DNA from 2 places in the Exiguobacterium sp. GL_137 genome. Region 1 is predicted to be linked to the other one. Evidence: riboswitches for the same ligand, from Rfam matches in the RefSeq annotation. Region 1 holds a riboswitch; the other holds the start of a gene.

The links. Region 1 has a riboswitch for thiamine pyrophosphate ahead of AC3IRK_RS06320 (thiamine phosphate synthase). Riboswitches for the same ligand answer to the same signal wherever they lie in the genome.
Region 2: another riboswitch for thiamine pyrophosphate. It lies ahead of thiD (bifunctional hydroxymethylpyrimidine kinase/phosphomethylpyrimidine kinase); the one in region 1 lies ahead of AC3IRK_RS06320 (thiamine phosphate synthase).

What each region holds. Positions count from the first base shown of each region.
Region 1 covers NZ_CM174406.1:1,226,923-1,236,202, reverse strand. Annotated here, with positions in the region: gene AC3IRK_RS06360 (AAA family ATPase) at 1-1,111, opposite strand, end outside; gene AC3IRK_RS06355 (metallophosphoesterase family protein) at 1,093-2,214, opposite strand; gene AC3IRK_RS06350 (helix-hairpin-helix domain-containing protein) at 2,361-2,567, opposite strand; gene AC3IRK_RS06345 (hypothetical protein) at 2,650-3,039, opposite strand; gene AC3IRK_RS06340 (ThiF family adenylyltransferase) at 3,148-4,176, opposite strand; gene AC3IRK_RS06335 (thiazole synthase) at 4,173-4,940, opposite strand; gene thiS (sulfur carrier protein ThiS) at 4,942-5,145, opposite strand; gene AC3IRK_RS06325 (NAD(P)/FAD-dependent oxidoreductase) at 5,142-6,131, opposite strand; gene AC3IRK_RS06320 (thiamine phosphate synthase) at 6,128-6,724, opposite strand; TPP riboswitch at 6,815-6,917, opposite strand; gene nagZ (beta-N-acetylhexosaminidase) at 6,977-8,206, opposite strand; gene AC3IRK_RS06310 (OsmC family protein) at 8,212-8,637, opposite strand; gene AC3IRK_RS06305 (MFS transporter) at 8,842-9,280, shown strand, end outside.
Region 2 covers NZ_CM174406.1:553,437-562,716, reverse strand. Annotated here, with positions in the region: gene AC3IRK_RS02960 (YitT family protein) at 1-149, shown strand, start outside; gene AC3IRK_RS02955 (CHASE3 domain-containing protein) at 312-944, shown strand; gene AC3IRK_RS02950 (ArsR/SmtB family transcription factor) at 979-1,344, opposite strand; gene AC3IRK_RS02945 (hypothetical protein) at 1,523-1,966, opposite strand; gene thiE (thiamine phosphate synthase) at 1,981-2,619, opposite strand; gene thiM (hydroxyethylthiazole kinase) at 2,624-3,379, opposite strand; gene thiD (bifunctional hydroxymethylpyrimidine kinase/phosphomethylpyrimidine kinase) at 3,360-4,169, opposite strand; TPP riboswitch at 4,287-4,397, opposite strand; gene AC3IRK_RS02925 (murein hydrolase activator EnvC family protein) at 4,458-5,735, opposite strand; gene AC3IRK_RS02920 (murein hydrolase activator EnvC family protein) at 5,942-7,384, opposite strand; gene AC3IRK_RS02915 (VOC family protein) at 7,641-8,048, shown strand; gene AC3IRK_RS02910 (type 1 glutamine amidotransferase domain-containing protein) at 8,102-8,614, opposite strand; gene AC3IRK_RS02905 (hypothetical protein) at 8,644-8,814, opposite strand; gene AC3IRK_RS02900 (Ohr family peroxiredoxin) at 8,842-9,280, opposite strand, start outside.

The DNA.
Region 1 (9,280 bases):
TTTGCTCCAGGCGCCGTGACGCCTCGCGTATTTCCGGTTCCTGCATCGTCAATCGTTCGACGGTCCGGTTGACCTGGTCGAGTTGCTGTTGCAGGTGCTTGAGTTCGGACAGGACGGTTTGTTTCGTCCCGGTCAATTGCCGGACCGATTGTTCCTCCGACTGAAACATTTCGTACACCCCTTGGATGGCTGCTGCCCGGGAAGCCGCGTCATATTGTTTTTTCTGGCGTATTGTTTCCGGCAACGTCAAGGCGAGCTGTTTTTCGAGATGTAACAATTGATCGTACTCGGTAAATGTCTGCTCGAGGTGCTCCGCCTGCCGCAGCCGCTCCGTCAACTGTTCGACCGTTTGACGTCCTGTCTGTTCCACCGTTTTCGCCTGTTCAATTTTTTCATCAAGTGCTACAAGCAATGTATCTGTCTGGTGACGGATTGTCGTTTCCGTCGCTTCCGACCAGTTGAGGTCGAGCGGTAATTCTTCGAGCTTCGCAAGCTGCTTCGTTTTCGTTTCTTTGATCGCCGCAGCAAGATCCAGCGCTTTCCGGTGCAGCCGTTGCTGAAACTCCCCATAATGTTCCGTCTTGAACAACTGCTTGAGGATCTGCAGCTTATCTTTTGACTCCGCCATTAACAGTTCCCGGAACTTATTTTGCGGAAGCAATAAGATTTGCGAAAACTGTTTGTGATCGAGTTGTAACAGTTCCTGCACCTGTTGGCGGATTTCCGGGATTTTCAGCGCAAGCGGCTTCCAGGCCGTCCCGTCATGCCGGGCGAGTTCCGCCTCATGGCCGTAATCCGTCTTATTGACCGGATGCGGCTGACTCGGTTGCCGGATAATTCGGTAGCGTTCGCCTTTTAACAGAAATTCGAGTTCAACTTCCGTCTTGTCTTCCGGTTTCGCGAAATGACTGCGCAAATCGCTCATTTCCCGTTCCCCGCCTGACGTCTCGCCATATAAAGCAAACGTCAGCGCATCAAAAATCGTCGTTTTCCCGGCACCGGTATTCCCCGAGATGACGAACATCGTCCGACCGCCGAGCGCGCGAAAATCAATTGTCTGTTCGTCGGCAAACGGTCCGAAAGCACGTAAGGTTAATCGTTCTGGACGCATGCAGCTTCCTCCTCTAAGACGGCCTGCATTGCATCCGTCGGTTGTTTTTCCCGGACTGCTTCATAAAACTCCTGGAACAGATCCGTCAGCGTCGCCGCCTGGACCTGATCGCGTGATGCCTGGACCGCCCGGGTACTTTCGCGGGTGAAGCCGGTCCGCTCGAGATGGAGGATGTTCGGGTACAGTTTCTTCAGTTTCCCCATCGGATCAATCAAGGCTTCGGCATCCGTCAGGTTGATTTTAATGTAATCGTCCGTCGCTTGTGTTTCGACGAAGACCGGATCCGTCAGTTCGGCAAGACTGCCTGTCAGTTCACGCAAATCGCGCTTGGCCGTCAACGGTTCGAAGCGACGGTCAAACGTCCCGTTTTCGTTCAGTGTCAAAATATCGACGCCTTTGACATGACTGGCTTCCGAAAACGAATATTTCAATAACGAACCGCTGTACCGGATTGTCTCCGACTTGATCGCAAGTGGATTATGCAAATGTCCGAGCGCCGTATAGGTGAACGGAGCAAACGCACTGGCGCTGACCTGTCCCGCTGTCCCGACCGACAATTGGCGTTCGGAATCGGTCTCAAGCCCGCCGATGACAAAGGCATGCCCAACGAGGACACTTGGTCCATCGATGTCCAGCGTTCCGATGATTTTTCGCATCGCGTCATCATGCGTCCGGATTGTTTCATCCTGATAGACATAGCGGACGGTCGCCGGATCTGCGAACGGCACCGGATAAAAACGGACGCCGTTGATCTGAACCGGTTCGATCGCCTCCGTCAATTTACCTGCCAGGTGAAGACCCGCCCGTTGTAATAACGGTGTACCGAAACTCAGCCGTTCCGCTGAATCATGGTTGCCGCTGATCGCGACGACCGGAATCTTCCGTTCCAAAACAATGTCGGCTAACACCGTATCAAGCAGTTCGACCGCTTCCGTCGGCGGGACGGCACGGTCATACAGATCACCGGCAATGATGACCGCGTCCGGCTGTTCCCGGTCAAGCAATTGTAGAAATTCCTGGAGAACAGCCCGCTGATTGTCGAGCATCGATTCGCCATGAACGATTTTTCCTAAATGCCAATCGGCAGTATGAATCCATTTCATCTCTCATCACGCTCACTTTTCCTCTATAATATCCTTATTTTAGCATGACTTGAATGGTTCTGACGATGATCTGACCGATTCCAAACCAAGTAAAACCCATTGCTTGACCGATAGTCTCCCGGTCAAGCAATGGGTTTTATGATGCATCATGTTTTAAAGGTCAGTCCACGTTCACCAAGCAACTGTTTTAACTTCGGTATCGAAGAAGGTCCGATTCCGTGCCACTGCAGAATATCATGTTCATGATACATCGCTAACAATTCCAATGATGTCACGCCGTGTTCACTCAGGGCCCGTTGTGCCGGCTTTGCGAGAAGCTCAAAAGGATTCGCCTCAGGTTTGTCTGAATTCATTATAGCTTCCTCCTGACAATAGACAAAAACCGCCTTCCTGTTTAGCTGGAAGGCGGTTTTTCGGACGGCTTATTTGTCATCTTCAGTGGGTGTGGCGCTTTTGACGAAATCGTTTGACCGACGTGAAGATAGACACGGACCCTCCGATGATTGCCCCGACGACAATCCCGGTCGTAAATTTTCCTCCGGGATTTTTCGCAGAACCTGGTTCAATTGCTGTTATATGTTCTTCCTGCTTCTGCTCGAATAACTGTTGGAGAGGGGAGGATGTAGGCTCGACTTCGACAATCCGGTCAACTTCCTGTTGACGGTCTTCCCGGCGTTCGACGCTGCAAGGTGACAGATAGAACGGATTCAGGTTCGTCCGATACCGGTCTGGATTCCAATTCGCTTGCTGAACGGCTTCAGCTGCATGGTCTGTCCGCTTCGTCTGATCCAATGACTGGATCGATTGATCGAATTCTTGTTTCATCGTAATCACTCCTCTTCACATTCAATTTCACCAAAAATCTCCGACTTACGTCTGAAGTCTTATTTACCTCTTTTTTAAACATCTAAAACATGTATTCAAAAAAATGTTTTATTTTTTTGTGAACGTCCCTTCGAAATAGGTCTCGTAAATCTGTTTCGCTTGCACAAGATCCGCTTCGCCGTGAAGCAGGATCCGCCCATCGGCAAAGGCGGTAATCCGATGTTGTTCCGTCTCGAACATCAACAGATACGGATTGCGTAGACAGCTGATCCCACGGCCACTCATCTCCTGTTCAAGCCGGATTAAATCACGGGTCCCTTCCCCGCGGATTTGAACGGTATCCCGGCCGCATAATGTCACGAAGTGAAGTGGCTGAGCATTGAGGTACGGATAGACGGGGTTATCGCCGCAGGACGGACAAGAAGATTGTTTTAAGGACACAACATTGATTTGGCTCTGTTGATTGTTCCAGACATCAAATGACAGCACCGTCTGCCGTAATGCAGCTTCCGCTCCGGTCAAGTATTTTAATGCTTCCGTCACTTGATGCGCCGCAACCAGCTGGACGACCGGACTGATGACGCCTGACGTATCACATGTCTCCTGCTGTTTCGGCAAATGATTGAGCAAACAATGCAGACAAGGGGTCTGTCCCGGACGAATCGTATAGGTCATGCCATAACTGCCGACACATGCACCGTAAATCCAAGGAATCCGAAATTTTGCCGCAACATCATTGATCAGCATCCGGACAACGAAGTTATCGGTCCCATCCACAAGCAAATCTGCTTGTCCGACAATCCGTGTAATATTCATTGCCGTCACATCTTCGACAATCGCCTCGATCGTCACCGTCGAATTGACGGCACCGAGCCGGCGTTTCGCCGCAACCGCCTTTGGCAAATGGTTCCTGACATCCTGTTCCGTATAGAGTTGTTGCCGTTGTAAATTGCTCCACTCGACGTAATCCCGGTCGATCAGAGTCACTCGTCCGATTCCTGCCCGGACAAGCTGTTCCGCACTCGCTGTCCCGAGTGCACCGAGACCGATGATGACGACGTGCCGCTGTCCCAGTTGATCCTGCCCCTCCTGTCCGATTGGACGAAAGCGGATTTGTCGGCTATACCGGTCCATCATGGGCGACTGATCCCGGTCGTCGGACTGCTCGCCGTCGCATACCGTTTTTTCTCAATCCGTCCTGCTTCAAAGCCGAGTCGTCCCGCTTCAACCGCAAGCTTCATTGCACGTGCCATCTTGACCGGGTCTTTCGCATGCGCGACGGCTGAATTCAACAGGACACCATCAGCTCCGAGCTCCATCGCGTACGCCGCGTCAGCCGGTGAACCGATGCCGGCGTCGACGATGACCGGTACTGACATTTGTTCGATGATGAAGCTGAGCGCGAGCGGATTTAAGATGCCCTGTCCGGAACCGATTGGTGATGCTGCCGGCATAATCGCATGACAGCCGAGTTCTTCGAGCCGACGGGCAAGCAACAAATCGTCTGATGTATACGGCAAGACGATGAAGCCATCCTTGATTAATTCCTCTGCTGCTCGTAATGTTTCAATCGGATCCGGCAGCAGTGTCTTGTCACAACCGATTACCTCGACCTTGACCATATCGCACATCCCTGAGGCCCGGGCAAGGCGGGCAAGGCGGACCGCTTCCTCCGCCGTCTTCGCACCCGCAGTGTTCGGCAAGAGATCATAGCAGCTTAAGTCAAGCGCTGCGAGCGGATCGTTCTGTTCCTTTGCAAAGACGTCGAGACGCCGGACGGAAAACGTTAAAATGTTTGTTTCCGATGCTTCGACCGCTTGCTGTTGCTTCTCATTATCCGGATATTTTCCTGTCCCCAGTAACAATCGTGATGCAAATGTTTTTCCGCCAATTTCTAACATGTTATCCGCCTCCTACAAAATGAACGATTTCAATGACATCTCCGGACGTAACGTCCGTATCCGGATAGCTCGACCGGTCGATGATTTGATGATTCTGTTCGATGATGACGACCTGTCCCTGAATCTCCAGTTTTTCTAACAAGTCGTGTAACGTCTTGATTTCCTCTGTCAAAGCATAGTTTTTCCCATTCAATCGGATAGTCATCTGCTTTCCTCCTGTCGTCGGCTGTTAAAACCATCCAGTGTCACTCTTGGCGTTTGCCCCATGAGACAATCGGCTAACACATTGGCCGTCGCAGGGGCCAGTAAGATGCCATGCCGGTGATGGCCTGACGCGACGAACAACCCATCGATTCCGTCCACTGCTCCGAGATACGGCAGACCGTCCCCGGTTTGCGGTCGAACACCGGACCAAGCTTCCACGAACACGGCCTCTGTAAGCGGCGGATAGAGCTTTACTGCTGCATTCAATAACAAACGAATACTGTTCAGACTGACGGTCGTTGATTCATCACCAACCCGTTCCGTCGCCCCGATGATGATCCGTCCGTCTGCTTTCGGGACTAAATAGACCGCATCACCAAACAGCGTCCGATTGAGTTGTCCGGTCGTCAGCCGGACAGACAGACACTCGCCCTTGACCGGAAGTGTGTTAATCGTCACTCCGACCGTCTGTAACAATTCTTCCGATCCGCGACCACCGGCGACAATAATTTGTCTGCCCGCCCGTAGCCCCCGGTTCGTCTCGGCGCCGGTCACCGTTTGTCCGTCCCGTACGAGACGTGCTACGATCGTTGCCTCTTCGATTACCCCGCCCCGTCGTTCGATGGCACTGCGTAATGCTTGTGCAAGCAACCGCGGATCAACCTGTCCGACCGAATCAAACGTCCGCCAGTGATGCGCCTGTTGCATACGAAACGGTTGTTCCAGATACCCGCTTCCGAGACCGGTCTCGTCAAACAATTGTTGCACGAATTCCGGATACAGCGTCCGGCTCAGCCGGGCCAGTTCATGTAACGGTGCCAGCAATTCTTCATCTGTCGCGAGCATTCCCGCTGCTGCTTGCGTCGCTCCCTGACCGACAGTTGACTGTTCAAGCAAATGAACGGTTTTCCCGCGCTGCAGGAGCTCATAGCCGAGCGTCAAACCAATGATGCCGGCTCCAATGATTAAAACATCCGGGCGTGTCATCGTTGCATCACCGCCCGGAACCGGTTGGCTGCTTCGACCGGAGACGCCTGACCGAGAATGCCCGACAAGACGGCCCCGCCTGCGCAGCCGGTCGCCAGGATATCCGGCAGATTGTCCGGTGTAATGCCACCAATTGCAATGACAGGAATCGATGTCCAGTCGACAACTTGTTTCAAGGCGTCGAGTCCCCGGGGCGGTACACCCGGTTTTGATCCCGTCTCAAAAATATGGCCGTACAGGACGTAATCAGCACCGGCTTGTTCCGCCGCTATCGCTTCCGTTAACGAGTGAACCGATTGACCGATCACCAGTTCCGGAAAACGGTGACGGACGAGGTCGACCGGAATGCTGCGTGTTGTCAGCTGAACTCCGGTGCCGGTGACGACTGCCACGTCCAGCCGGTCATGGACAATTAATTGCTCTGTCTTTACGCCTCGTCGCACGAGTGTTTCGATGCACACGACCAGTTCCTTCGCTGACCATAACGGCTCCCGCAGATGAATCCGGTCGACGGATAGTGCGAGTTTCGGCAACAGCTGTTCGAGTATGTCCGGATGCCGCTTGCCGGTTGTCATCAGATGTAACTGGCTCATCATTTCCCCCTTTCCACACGAAAAAGGACTACCCCATGAACTGATGGAGTGGTCCTACAAAAAAGGGCGACAGTCGTCGCATCCTCTATGAATGATCGGAATCCACTTCCCTCCGCTAGTACGAACTAGATCAGGTTCAAAGGGTCCGGATACTTCCGTCTCAGTCTGCTGCGAGACTCCCCTAGTGTAGATATTGATTTGTGTGGTACGCCTGTAGTTTACCACGGGTAGTCCGATTTGTTCTACCCTTGATTAGTGTCGCATGTCCGATTCGACCGCTTTGACCTGCTCAATCAAGCGTTGGTATTCGTCGACACGTTTCGTTTGCGACAAGTCATACGTTTGTTTTAAGTGTAAGACCCGCATGACCTTCTGATCCAGATCTGCTCTCGACAATTTACCTTGTTTAATCCGTGCCATGATTTCCTTATGAACGGACGCGTACGCACCGGGTGAGGAAAACATCGCCATATCCGCACCATTTTCGAGGGCAAGACTTGCCGCCTGGGCAAGTCCGTACCGTTCTGTGATGGCTCCCATGACCAAATCGTCCGTGATGATGACACCGTCAAACTTCAGCTCATCCCGTAACATCCCGGTCATGACGGGTTTCGACAACGAAGACGGACGGGTTTTGTCGAGTGCCGGAAACAGGATATGCGCGACCATGACCATCTCGGCCCCTTCCTGAATCGCCCGTTTGAACGGGACCAGCTCCGTCTGCTCGAGTTCCGCTTTCGTCGCATCGACCCGCGGCAGACCGACATGTGAGTCGACGGTTGTATCCCCGTGACCCGGAAAATGTTTGACGACCGGAACGACGTCTTCTTCCTTCATGCCCTGCATCAATGGCACACCAAGCCGGGCGACTTGTTGCGGATCCGCACTGAGCGCCCGGTCGCCAATGATTGGATTCGTCGGATTACTGTTGACATCAAGGACCGGTGCGAAATCCATATTAAAGCCGTAAAAACGGGAAATCGACCCAAGTGTCTGTCCGACTTCCTTCATCAATGCCGGATCATTTTTATGACCAAACGACAGGCTCGGTGATAATTTGAGCTGTGCGTCCGGGACCCGGCTGACCCGTCCGCCTTCCTCGTCAAAGCCAAGGAACGCTTTTGAATCAGCGGTTTGCGCCTTGGCAATCGCTGTTGTGAAGGTTTTCAGTTGATCGGTTGAGGTGATATTGCCACCAAGCAGCAGGACACCACCGAGCGCATGGTCCTGCAATAATTGACGGTCCGCTTGTGTCAAAGCCATTCCCGTTACGCCAATGTACAGCAATTGATCGACTTTTTCCGCCGTCGACATGTTCGAAACGGTTTGCTTGAGTTGTTTCTCTGCCCGTTCAGCAGCAGAAGGTCGATCCGGCTGCGGCGGCTTTGTTTTCTTTGCCGGCTTCGGTTGCGGGTCAGCGGGTTGTACGGGCTCGTCAGCACAACCGGCAAGGAGGACGCTTGCCAACAGAACAGGGACCATCCGTTTCAAATCGGTTCCTCGTTCCGGACGCCGTTGATCGAGTAATAAACTTCAATCTCCGCGTTCAGCGATTGCGAGACCGAGCAGTATTTGTCTTTTGATAAGGCAATCGCCCGGCGGACTTTATCGTCCGGTAAATCACCTTCGAGCCGGTAATGAATCGAGATCGTCGTGAAACGCCGGGGATGATCATCCGCCCGTTCGCCTTCGATATCCATTTCAAATGACGTCAGCGTCAAGCGCATCTTTTCTAAAATCGAGACGATATCGATGCCGGTACAGCCGGCAACGGCATGAAGCAAGAGCTCCGTCGGCCGTGGTGCCTGATTGTCCCCGCCGTTTTCCGGAGCTGCATCCATCGCTAAGTGATGTCCGGATTCGGTCTCCCCGCTGAAGCCCATCTTTTGATTCCAAGTGACTGTTGCTTGCATCAAGATCACGTCCTTTTCTGATTTAGGTGATGTTTCCTACTCTGTTAGTATACCCGAATCAATGACAAGTGAAATTGACTGTCTATTCACAATAATGCTTCTTTTTCCGGGTCAGGTAAATCCGGTTTCCGCCCTTCTTAAATCATGCTATTCTGATAAACGATAGTTTTTTTGCGCACAGGCGCCAGAAGTGGGGAATTGTATATGTCATCATCATCGACTCGTTTGAGTCAAGCCGACTGGCTGTTAATCGCGACGTTATCCATGTTGACTTTTGTCCTTGGAACAAGCGAATTCGTCATCGTCGGTATTTTATCTGAAATTGCGGACGGTCTGAACATCACAATTGCAAAAGCCGGCACGCTTGTCTCCGCCTTTGCGATCGCCTTCGCCATCGGAACACCGATTACGATGTCCTTGACCGGACACCTTGAGCGGCGGAAGTTAATGCTCAGTCTGATTTTTGTCTGGATTATTCTGAATATCTGCAGCGGGATCGCACCGAATTATGAACTGTTGCTGTTGTCTCGGGTCGTGACGGCTGTTCTGACGGGTGTCCTGATTTCACTGGTGATGGTCGTCGCAAGCGATAGTGTACCGATCGCAAAACGCGGCGTCGCCGTCTCGTTCATCTTTGGCGGAT
Region 2 (9,280 bases), 670 kb from region 1:
CGAAAAAGATGGTCTATGTCGTCGTCCAGAATAATGAAATTCTCAAACTCCAGGAAATTGTGTCCTCTGTCGAATCAAACGCTTTTGTTACGTTTTCTGAAATTCATACGGTCTTCGGGAACTATAAAGAACACTCCTATTCTTTTTAATCGTCTAACATTCTGTAGCCGCTACACTCGTTGTAGCGGTTTTTTGTGTATAATACGCAAAATCAAAGAAAATGTTCCATATTTTTTTGAATAATCCTTCACTTTTTGGGAAATAGTGGTTAAGCTAATGACATTAAGTTTTGTAGAAAAAGGATGGATTGTATGAATCAACTATGGCGGCACTGTATCATCCTCATCCTGATTGTCAGTCTGTTTGCCTCGATTCCCCTTTTGTATGCCTTAAGCGGATATCGTACAATTTCTAATTTGACGGAAGAGATGCATACACAAGATATTCTAATGATTAAACAAGTCGACCAATTGATCGAACATAATCGCGATCGGGCAAATGCCGTTCGCGGCCTGTTATTATATGAAGATGACCGTTACATTGAACAATATTACTTTTCCACTTCTAAAGTTCATGATTTGCGACGTGTACTGAATTCATCCAATCAGACACCCGGTGCGGTTAAAGATTTACTATTACGTAACAATGTGTGGGAGGAAGAGATTCAAGAAGTTTTTACCGTTTACGAAACAGATCATCCGCAACGTGCTAAAAAATTAGCCAAGCAAACAACTCAAACCACACAAACGATTCTTGAAGACTTGTCACAAATCAAAGAAAAATTATATCGTGATCTTGAACAAAAATTGGAATTGACTACTGAAATGACGGCAGAGTATAAACGTATGTCCTTCAGCCTGTCGATTTTAGCTTTCTTGTTGATTGCAACGACTATCATCTTATTTCACCGATCTAAAAACACAACAAACACGTATCGTCCATGAGAACGATACGTCTTTGTTGTGTTGTTCAGTACACTCAAGAGGACGCCTTGCCTTCATTTACATGCTCCATTGCTAAGTGAACGAGCGACGATACATGATGATCGTCCAGCGAATAGTAGACGACCTTACCTTCTTTTCTATATTTCACCAGTCCTTGTTTCAACAAGGTACGGAGATGGTGAGAAGCTGTTGCAATCGAACAATCCACCGAAGCCGAAACATCACAGACACAAAGTTCCTCTTCCACCGTCAAGGCGTAAGCAATCCGTAACCGTGTGGCATCTGACAAGACTTTGAACAACTTTCCAATGTCTGTCGTTGGAATCGTATCGACGACTTGTCCAATCTCTTCTGCACGTACTTGATCAATGGCAATCGTTTCACAACGTGGTGCATCCACCGTCATCACCTCTTTCCCTTTCATTCCACCATCGTTTCAAGTGAATTGCAAGAAAATCACTTCAGGACTCAACTAGTGCCTGCTATTCCAAAAATCGGAAACTCAAAAAAGTCTGTTTCCCGTCGTTTAGAGCGGAAAGCAGACTTTTTCATTGGACATTCCTGTTTGAATCATTTTTTCATTTCTCACGGTTTCGTCTTGAGATCGCGTAAAAGAACCAGCCACCTAAAAAATTTCCGATATCCCAGACAATCCGGTTTGAATCGACAGCACGCACACCGATATCGATCACGCCTGTACTTTTCAAACGTTCTTTATAGCGGTTCCGTAAAAAGCACGGTAACGGAAGAGGTAACATCATCCGGTAAAAAATATCCAGATGTGTGTGCCCCCAGATTTCAGTTGCGATTGAACTCGTTTGGATGAGCAAGGAACGTTTATACTGTTGTCGGTATTTATTCTTTAATAACACAGCTAATTGATACGAATAACGATTCGGGAAAGGAAATAGAGCTGCACCTAAATGATATTTCCCGCGATTATCGATTCGAATGACTTGTGGTTCGATTTTATACCGAATCCAGCGTCCTCGAAATCGAACAGACTGCCATTTCACGACCATCACCTCTACGTGAACTATACCCTGCCTGAGGCGCTCTGACGCACTTGTTTCACGGTCGTCTTAAAATTTTTCGTCGTTCGTTCAATGTCTTCACTTGCAAATAAAGCTGAAACAACGGCATATCCGTCCACTAGAGAACCAAGTTCCGGAACGTTTGTTTCAGTAATTCCACCGATTCCCACCAACGGGATATGAACGGCTTTACGAATCTGTTCCAACGTCGCTCGCGCCATGAATGTCGCATCTTGTTTCGTTGCTGTCGGAAAGAGTGAACCGACCCCTAAATAATCTGCGCCTTCCCGTTCTGCTGCAACAGCTTGTTCCACTGTTGAAACAGAAACACCAATCGTCGCTTCCGGTAACAAACGGCGCGCTTCAATTAAGGGAATATCATCTTGACCGATATGCAAACCGGCATCGACCAGCAAAGCGATATCAATCCGATCATTGATAATGAACGGAATATCGTAACGTGCGGTGAGATCTTTTAATGCAATGGCTGATTCCAGAAAAGTTTTACCGGAACTGTCTTTTTCCCGTAATTGAACAACCGTTGCGCCTCCTTTAATCGATGCTTCGACGGCGTCTGCCAGGGAAAGATGTGGATGCAAGCGTCGATCGGTCACGGCATAAATCAAATATTCACTGTCCATTCATTTATACCTCCGGCAAACTTTTTTCTGTCATCAAACTCACTGCATCGAACAGCCCGGTTCGAAAACCTCCGATACCGGGAGAATCCTCAGCCGACTCCCCTGCTTTTCCCATAGCATACGTCCCAAATACGGCTGCCTCAAAACGATCGTATCCTGCTCCTAAAAACGTCGCAATCAAAGAAGCGGTCATACATCCCGTTCCCGTGACTTGGCCAAGACGTTTCGTCCCGACATCCAGATGATACTGGCGATTTCCATCTGTCACAAAATCAATCGGACCCGTTACGACGATGAGTTGTTTCGTTTCACCTGCAAAGGTATGGACACTTTGAAAATCCAGGGATTCTCCTTCGGCAACATCCACTCCTTTCGTTCGAGCGGCCTGTCCGAGCAATGTCTTGATTTCCGATGCATTTCCTTTGATGACCGTAAAGGTGATTTCATCCATTAACTGCTTCATAAAATCTGTTCTTAATGTCGTCGCTCCTGCGCCTACCGGATCCAAAATGACCGGTTTCCCCAATCGGTTAGCCGTTTTTCCTGCTAAAAGTTGGGCTTGGCGCATGTCCGGATTGATCGTCCCTGTATTGATTACGACGGCATCTGCGTGCCTGACCATTTCTTCCACTTCCAGCAGGTCATCTGCCATCACAGGAGAGCCACCAAGTGCCAGTGTCATATTGGCGCAGTCATTAATGGTTACAGTATTCGTTAAATGATGAATCAACGGTTTTTTATCATGGATGCGTCGTAACATGTGTATCCCTCCAGAGTTCATGAAAATGATGCGTCGGACCAACACCGCGTCCGAGCGCAAAGCCGTGGCGAATGGCTTCCGTCACATAACGTTTTGCATAACGGATGCTGTCTTCCACTGAAAGACCAAGTGCAAGATAGGAAGCGATGGCAGCAGATAATGTACAGCCTGTACCATGGGTATGACGGGACTCGATCCGTTCTTGTTCAAAGACGACATATCGCCCGTCTGTATATAAAAGGTCAGTAGCGTCCCGTCCCTCCAAATGTCCGCCCTTGAGCAAAATAGCACCCGTCCGTTTTTCAGCCAGTTTTTCCGTCGCCTGTTTCATATCGGCAAGCGAGTGAATCGTTCCGCCAATCATCCGCTCGATTTCAGGAATATTCGGAGTCACAAGTGTAGCCAATGGTAACAGCTGTTCGAGCAAGGCATGTTCTGCATCCGGTTGCAACAAGCTATAACCCCCTTTCGCGACCATGACCGGGTCGAGAACAACCGGAAGTTGATGTTTTTCCAGTTGTTGTGCAATCACTCGGATGGTGTCTTGATTGGAAACCATTCCAATCTTGACCGCATCGACACGGATATCGGAAAAGATGGATGTCAGCTGTGCTTCCACGAGCTCCGGGGATACGTCCTCGACCGCTTGAACACCTAACGTATTTTGTGCCGTAATCGCCGTGATGACGCTCATTCCGTATACACCGAGTGCCGAAAACGTTTTTAAATCTGCTTGAATTCCAGCTCCACCTCCGGAGTCGGATCCAGCAATCGTCAATACGTGTTTCATTCCAATTCCTCACTTTCCTGGGAGCAAATAAGGAGAAAACGGACAACAAAAAGCGCCGTCCGCTGTAAAAAAGCAGACGACGCCATGAACAACCAGTTCTACTGATTGAAGTCTTCATGTCTTCGATCTCAACTTTCCTACGCTGGTATTATCCAGTTCAGGTGACAGGGTCGAAAACAGAATGGTTTTCCTCTCAGCCGGACTCCTCCAGCTCCCCTAGTTGCTCGTAATTTAAATTCTTTTTCACTGTATCACAGCACCATTAAAAAAACGAGCCGAAGCTCGTTTTTAAAGGTATCCAAGTGGATTGACCGTGTTAGCTGGTCCTGTCGCACTGTATTGGTATCCACCGATATGCAATTCAAAGTGTAGATGCGGTCCTGTCGAATTCCCGGTACTGCCAAGAGTACCAAGCGTTTGACCTTGAGTTACCGTCTGACCTGCCGAAACCGATAACGAATTCATATGACCGTACACTGTTGTATACACCTGACCGTCAAGGAAATGCGAAATCATGACATGATTCCCATAAGGTCCGCCGCTACCAGCCGTAATGACTGTTCCGGAAGCTGCTGCTCGAATCGGTGATCCGACGGGTCCACTGAAGTCGACACCATTATGGAACGTATAGCCGTTCGCTCCACTAGCCGGTCCAAAACCTTGTGAAACACCGCCTGAAGCCGGACGAATAAACTTCGCCGATCCTGTCGGCACACTGCTGACAGGAGTCGGAAGAACCGTTGCTTCGCTTGACTCACGCGTTGATTTTGCCGCCTCTTTTGCAGCACGTTCAGCTGCTTCTTTTTCAGCGGCCGCTTTTTCTGCTGCTGCTTTCGCTGCTGCTTTTGCTGCCGCAATCGCTCTTTCTTGAGCCTCTAAAGTCGCTTGTAATTCTTTTGCATTTAACAGTTTAGTCGTGAACTTTGTTTTCCCTTTACGTAATTTATTCAGGGTCGCACTCCGTTCTTTCATCTGTTGTTTTAACTGTTTCTTTTGGACGAGTAACGACTCTTTCTCTTGAACACGCTCCGCCTTTTTAGCAATAAGATTTTTTTTCATTTCTGCTAGCTTTTCTTGTGTTTCCAAATAAGCAGAAATCATTTTATCGTCTTGTTCGGCAATTTTTTTACCTGCCATAACACGACTAAACAAATCACCCAAGTTTTTCGAACCAAAAATGACTTCTTCCCATTTTATAGAATTACCATCATTTTCTTGAAGGACACGTAAGCGGTCCCCAAGCAATTCTTCTTGCCGGGTGAGCATGATTTCGTAGCGGGCGATTTCCGCCTCAAGATCTTCAATTTGGAGATTCAATTGTTTAATCTGCTTGTTTTTTTCCGAAATCCTGAAAATATTTTCGTTGATGGCCGCATCAATTTTATTGATTTCGCGTTGCTCTACCGATATTTTAGCTTCCTGTTTTTTGATGGCTTTTTCCAAGCGACGTTGCTCTATTGCATTTTGAGATTTCTTTTCTTTAATCGTTGCAGCTTGACCAGAAGTCGGCACAGTGGATACAAGTAACGCCCCTAACAATACCGTTGCAAACAATTTTTTAAACATGTTTGGTTTCCTCGCTTATGTATGATTTCTTATTTAAAAAGTATTTAATTCAAAGTATTTCTGTCTGAGATTGATTATAGCACCGTAATAGTTTCAGGAAAATTTCATTTGTGTTTCAACTGAAAGCGTTTTATTTTAATATAACATTTTATGTTTTTATAAAAACATAAAAAAACGACTGCCGCAGCAATCGTCTTTTCTCGTTATTATAACATCGACATTGGATTTACAGAATTTGCTGGTCCTGAAGCACTGTAGCTGTAACCACCTACATGAATTTCAAAGTGTAAGTGTGGGCCTGTTGAGTTCCCAGTGCTACCAAGGGCTCCGATTTGTTGTCCTTGACTGACACGTTGTCCGGCATGTGCATTTAACGAACTCATATGCGCGTAAACTGTTGTATACGTTTTTCCATTTAATTGGTGTGCAATCATGACATGATTACCGTACGGACCACCACTTGATGCAGTGATGACTGTCCCTGTTGCCGCTGCAACAATCGGGGTACCGACTGGAGCGCCGAAATCAATACCATTGTGGAAAGAGTAACCATTCGAACCGCTTGCTGAACCATATCCTTGTGTGATTGATCCACTTGTTGGATGAATAAACATAGAAGAAGATGATGGTGCAGGCGTTGGTGCCGCTGGTTCTGGTTCTGGTGTTGGTGCTGCTTTTGGCACAGTCACAGATGGTGTAGATTGTTTTGTTGAAGTTGCAGGTGCTGACGATTTTTGTTCCGCTTGTGCTGCTGCTTTAGCAGCGGCCGCTTCTGCCGCCTGTTGTTCAGCTGCTGCTTTTTGAGCCGCTGCTGCTTGTGCCGCTTGTGCTTCTGCACGTGCTTTTGCTTCACGTGCCGCTTGTGCTTGACGCTCTTTTTCGATTCTTGCTTCACGTTCGCGTGCTGCTTTTTCAGCTGCAATCGCTTGTTCTTGTGCAATCAAAATTTGTTGTACTTCTTTTGCATCCATCAATTGCGTTTCAAATTTCTTTTTTTGTTTCCGGAGTTCTTTTAAGCGTTTGTTTCGTTCTTTAAGCTGTTGCTCAAGTTCAGCTTGTTGACGTTTTAGTTCTTGTTTCTCCGTCACAAGTTTAGCTTTTTTATCTTTTAGTTCTTGTTGAGCAGCTGCTAATTTCTTTTGTGTGTTTTGATAGTCGGTAATCATTTTATCGTCTTGTTGCGAGATTGATTTCCCTGCTAACACACGGCTGACAAGATCTCCGACATCCTTTGAACCAAAGATGACTTCTTCCCATTTAATGGAGTTCCCATCATTTTCTTGCATGACACGAAGGCGGTCACCAAGCAGCTTTTCCTGACGCTTTAATTTCGCTTTATACTTTTTAATCTGTTTCCCAAGTTCAACGATTTCAGCTTCAGTTGCTTTAATTTGACGATCTTTTGTTTCAACTGCAAATATTTTTTCGTTTAATGCTTCGTCTAGACGATTCACTTCTTGCTGAGTCTTCGAAATTTTTTGTCCTTCTTGATTCACAGACGATTCTAAGTTTTTTTGAGTATTAGCATTTTCTTGTTGTTTTTGTTCATTTTTAGCTTTTTGTTCACTTAAGTCATCTGCTGCTACGAAGTGAGGAGTCGATGAAAGAATAAGTGCGGAAACGATGAGCGACGCGAACGTTTTTTTCATGTAGTATTCCCTCTTTTTCTGTGTGGTTTATATAAGTAATCGAATGATGTTATTTAAATTTAATAATACTTTTTAAAAATTATAAGAACGTTTTTGATTATAGCATTCATTTTCCCTCTATTATATTTCAGTGAGATGTCATTTTTGATAAGTTCTCTTTTCGCCTTTATATAGATCCTTCAATCGAACCTTCTACATTGCGTGTTGGGAAAGAGTTTGACACACTATGACTATCGAAGTAAAGGAGGAACTGTTTATGCATTTGGACCATACTGGCATCGCTGTCCGGGATATGCAGGAAGCGATTACGTTCTATACGACTATCTTGGGAGGGACATTGATCCGTGAGTACAGTAATCCGACGCCCGGGGTTGCTTCTAATATTGCTGTCATTGAATTTGAAGATGCGCACATTGAGTTGTTGACTCCGACAAGTCCGGAAAGTCCGATTGCCCGTTTTTTAAAACAACGGGGAAAAGGTGTCCACCATATTGCTTATCGTGTGGATGATTTGGATCAAGCCATTAAAGAGGCAAAAGAACGGGGAATTACATTTTTAGAAGATACGTACCGCCAAACTCCGCTCGGCCGACGATTGATCTATATGGATCCCCGGCATTCGCATGGTGTCATTACCGAACTCTGTGATTATCCAGAGAACTAAAAATGAGCGTTCGCTGACCTAAGTCAACGAACGCTCATTTTTACTTTAAACAGTTATCCTAATTTTGCTAACATTTCGCGATTAAATGCCGGGATATCATCCGGTTGACGGCTTGACACGAAGTTGTCATCGACGACCACTTCATTGTCTTCATATGTCACACCCGCATTCTCTAAATCAATTCGAATGGATTTATATCCTGTCATTTTACGTCCCTTGACAATCTTTGCATTGATCATCAATTGTGGACCGTGACAGATGGAGAAGATTGGTTTTTTAGATGAATCAAACTCTTCCGTAAATGTAACGAAACGATCGTCTTCACGAAGTAAGTCCGGTGAAAAACCGCCCGGAATCAACAATGCATCAAAGTCTGAAGAAGAAGTTTCATCAATTGTTACATCGACTTTCACTTTTGCTTCTTCTTGTTTCCCGACTAATTCCGCACCTTTTTCTGTTCCGATGACTGTCACTTCATGACCCGCTTCTTTTAACGCATCGACAGGTCCGGTAAATTCTACATCTTCGAAATGATCTGCAAGCACAACTGCTACTTTTTTCCCCATTTCATTCATCCCCCAAATAAAAATTTATATTACTTATCAAGTCCTCGATCTCTTGGTGACACCGGATCATCCGGCATCTGATCTTTACCTTTTAAAACTTCTTTTTGCTGTTCGGGTGAAAGCTCAAGTTCCTTGTCTGTCAAACGTTTTCGTTCATCTTCAAACTTTTCGTTTGGTCGATCCGTTTCTTTTGGAGACATCTTACTTCCCTCCCTCTTCAGAACAAATCAGTTCTCTAAGGATTCTACTACTTTGACCGATAAATCAACATCAATGTTGCCGCGTGTTGCTTTTGAATACGGGCAGAATTGGTGTGTTTTTTCGAGTAAGTCTTTTGCTTCTTCTTCTGTTACGCCCACTACTTCAACAACAAGCTTAGCAGCAATTTTGACGCCGCCTGCTTCTTCGTCTTCGAGTAAGCTGACTTCGGAATTCGTACGTGTCTCGACACGTTTTTTATCTTGGCGGGCCATCAAGTTGAATGCCCCGTCAAAGCATGCAGCGTATCCTGCTGCGAATAATTGTTCTGGATTTGAAGTAGGAATATTTTCTTTGCCTTTCGTACCCGGCATCACAAGATCTAAATTGATTACGTTATCGTCAGAGGCGACCTTTCCATCGCGTCCCCCTACTGCAGTTGCACGTGAAGTAAGAATTGTTTTCGTC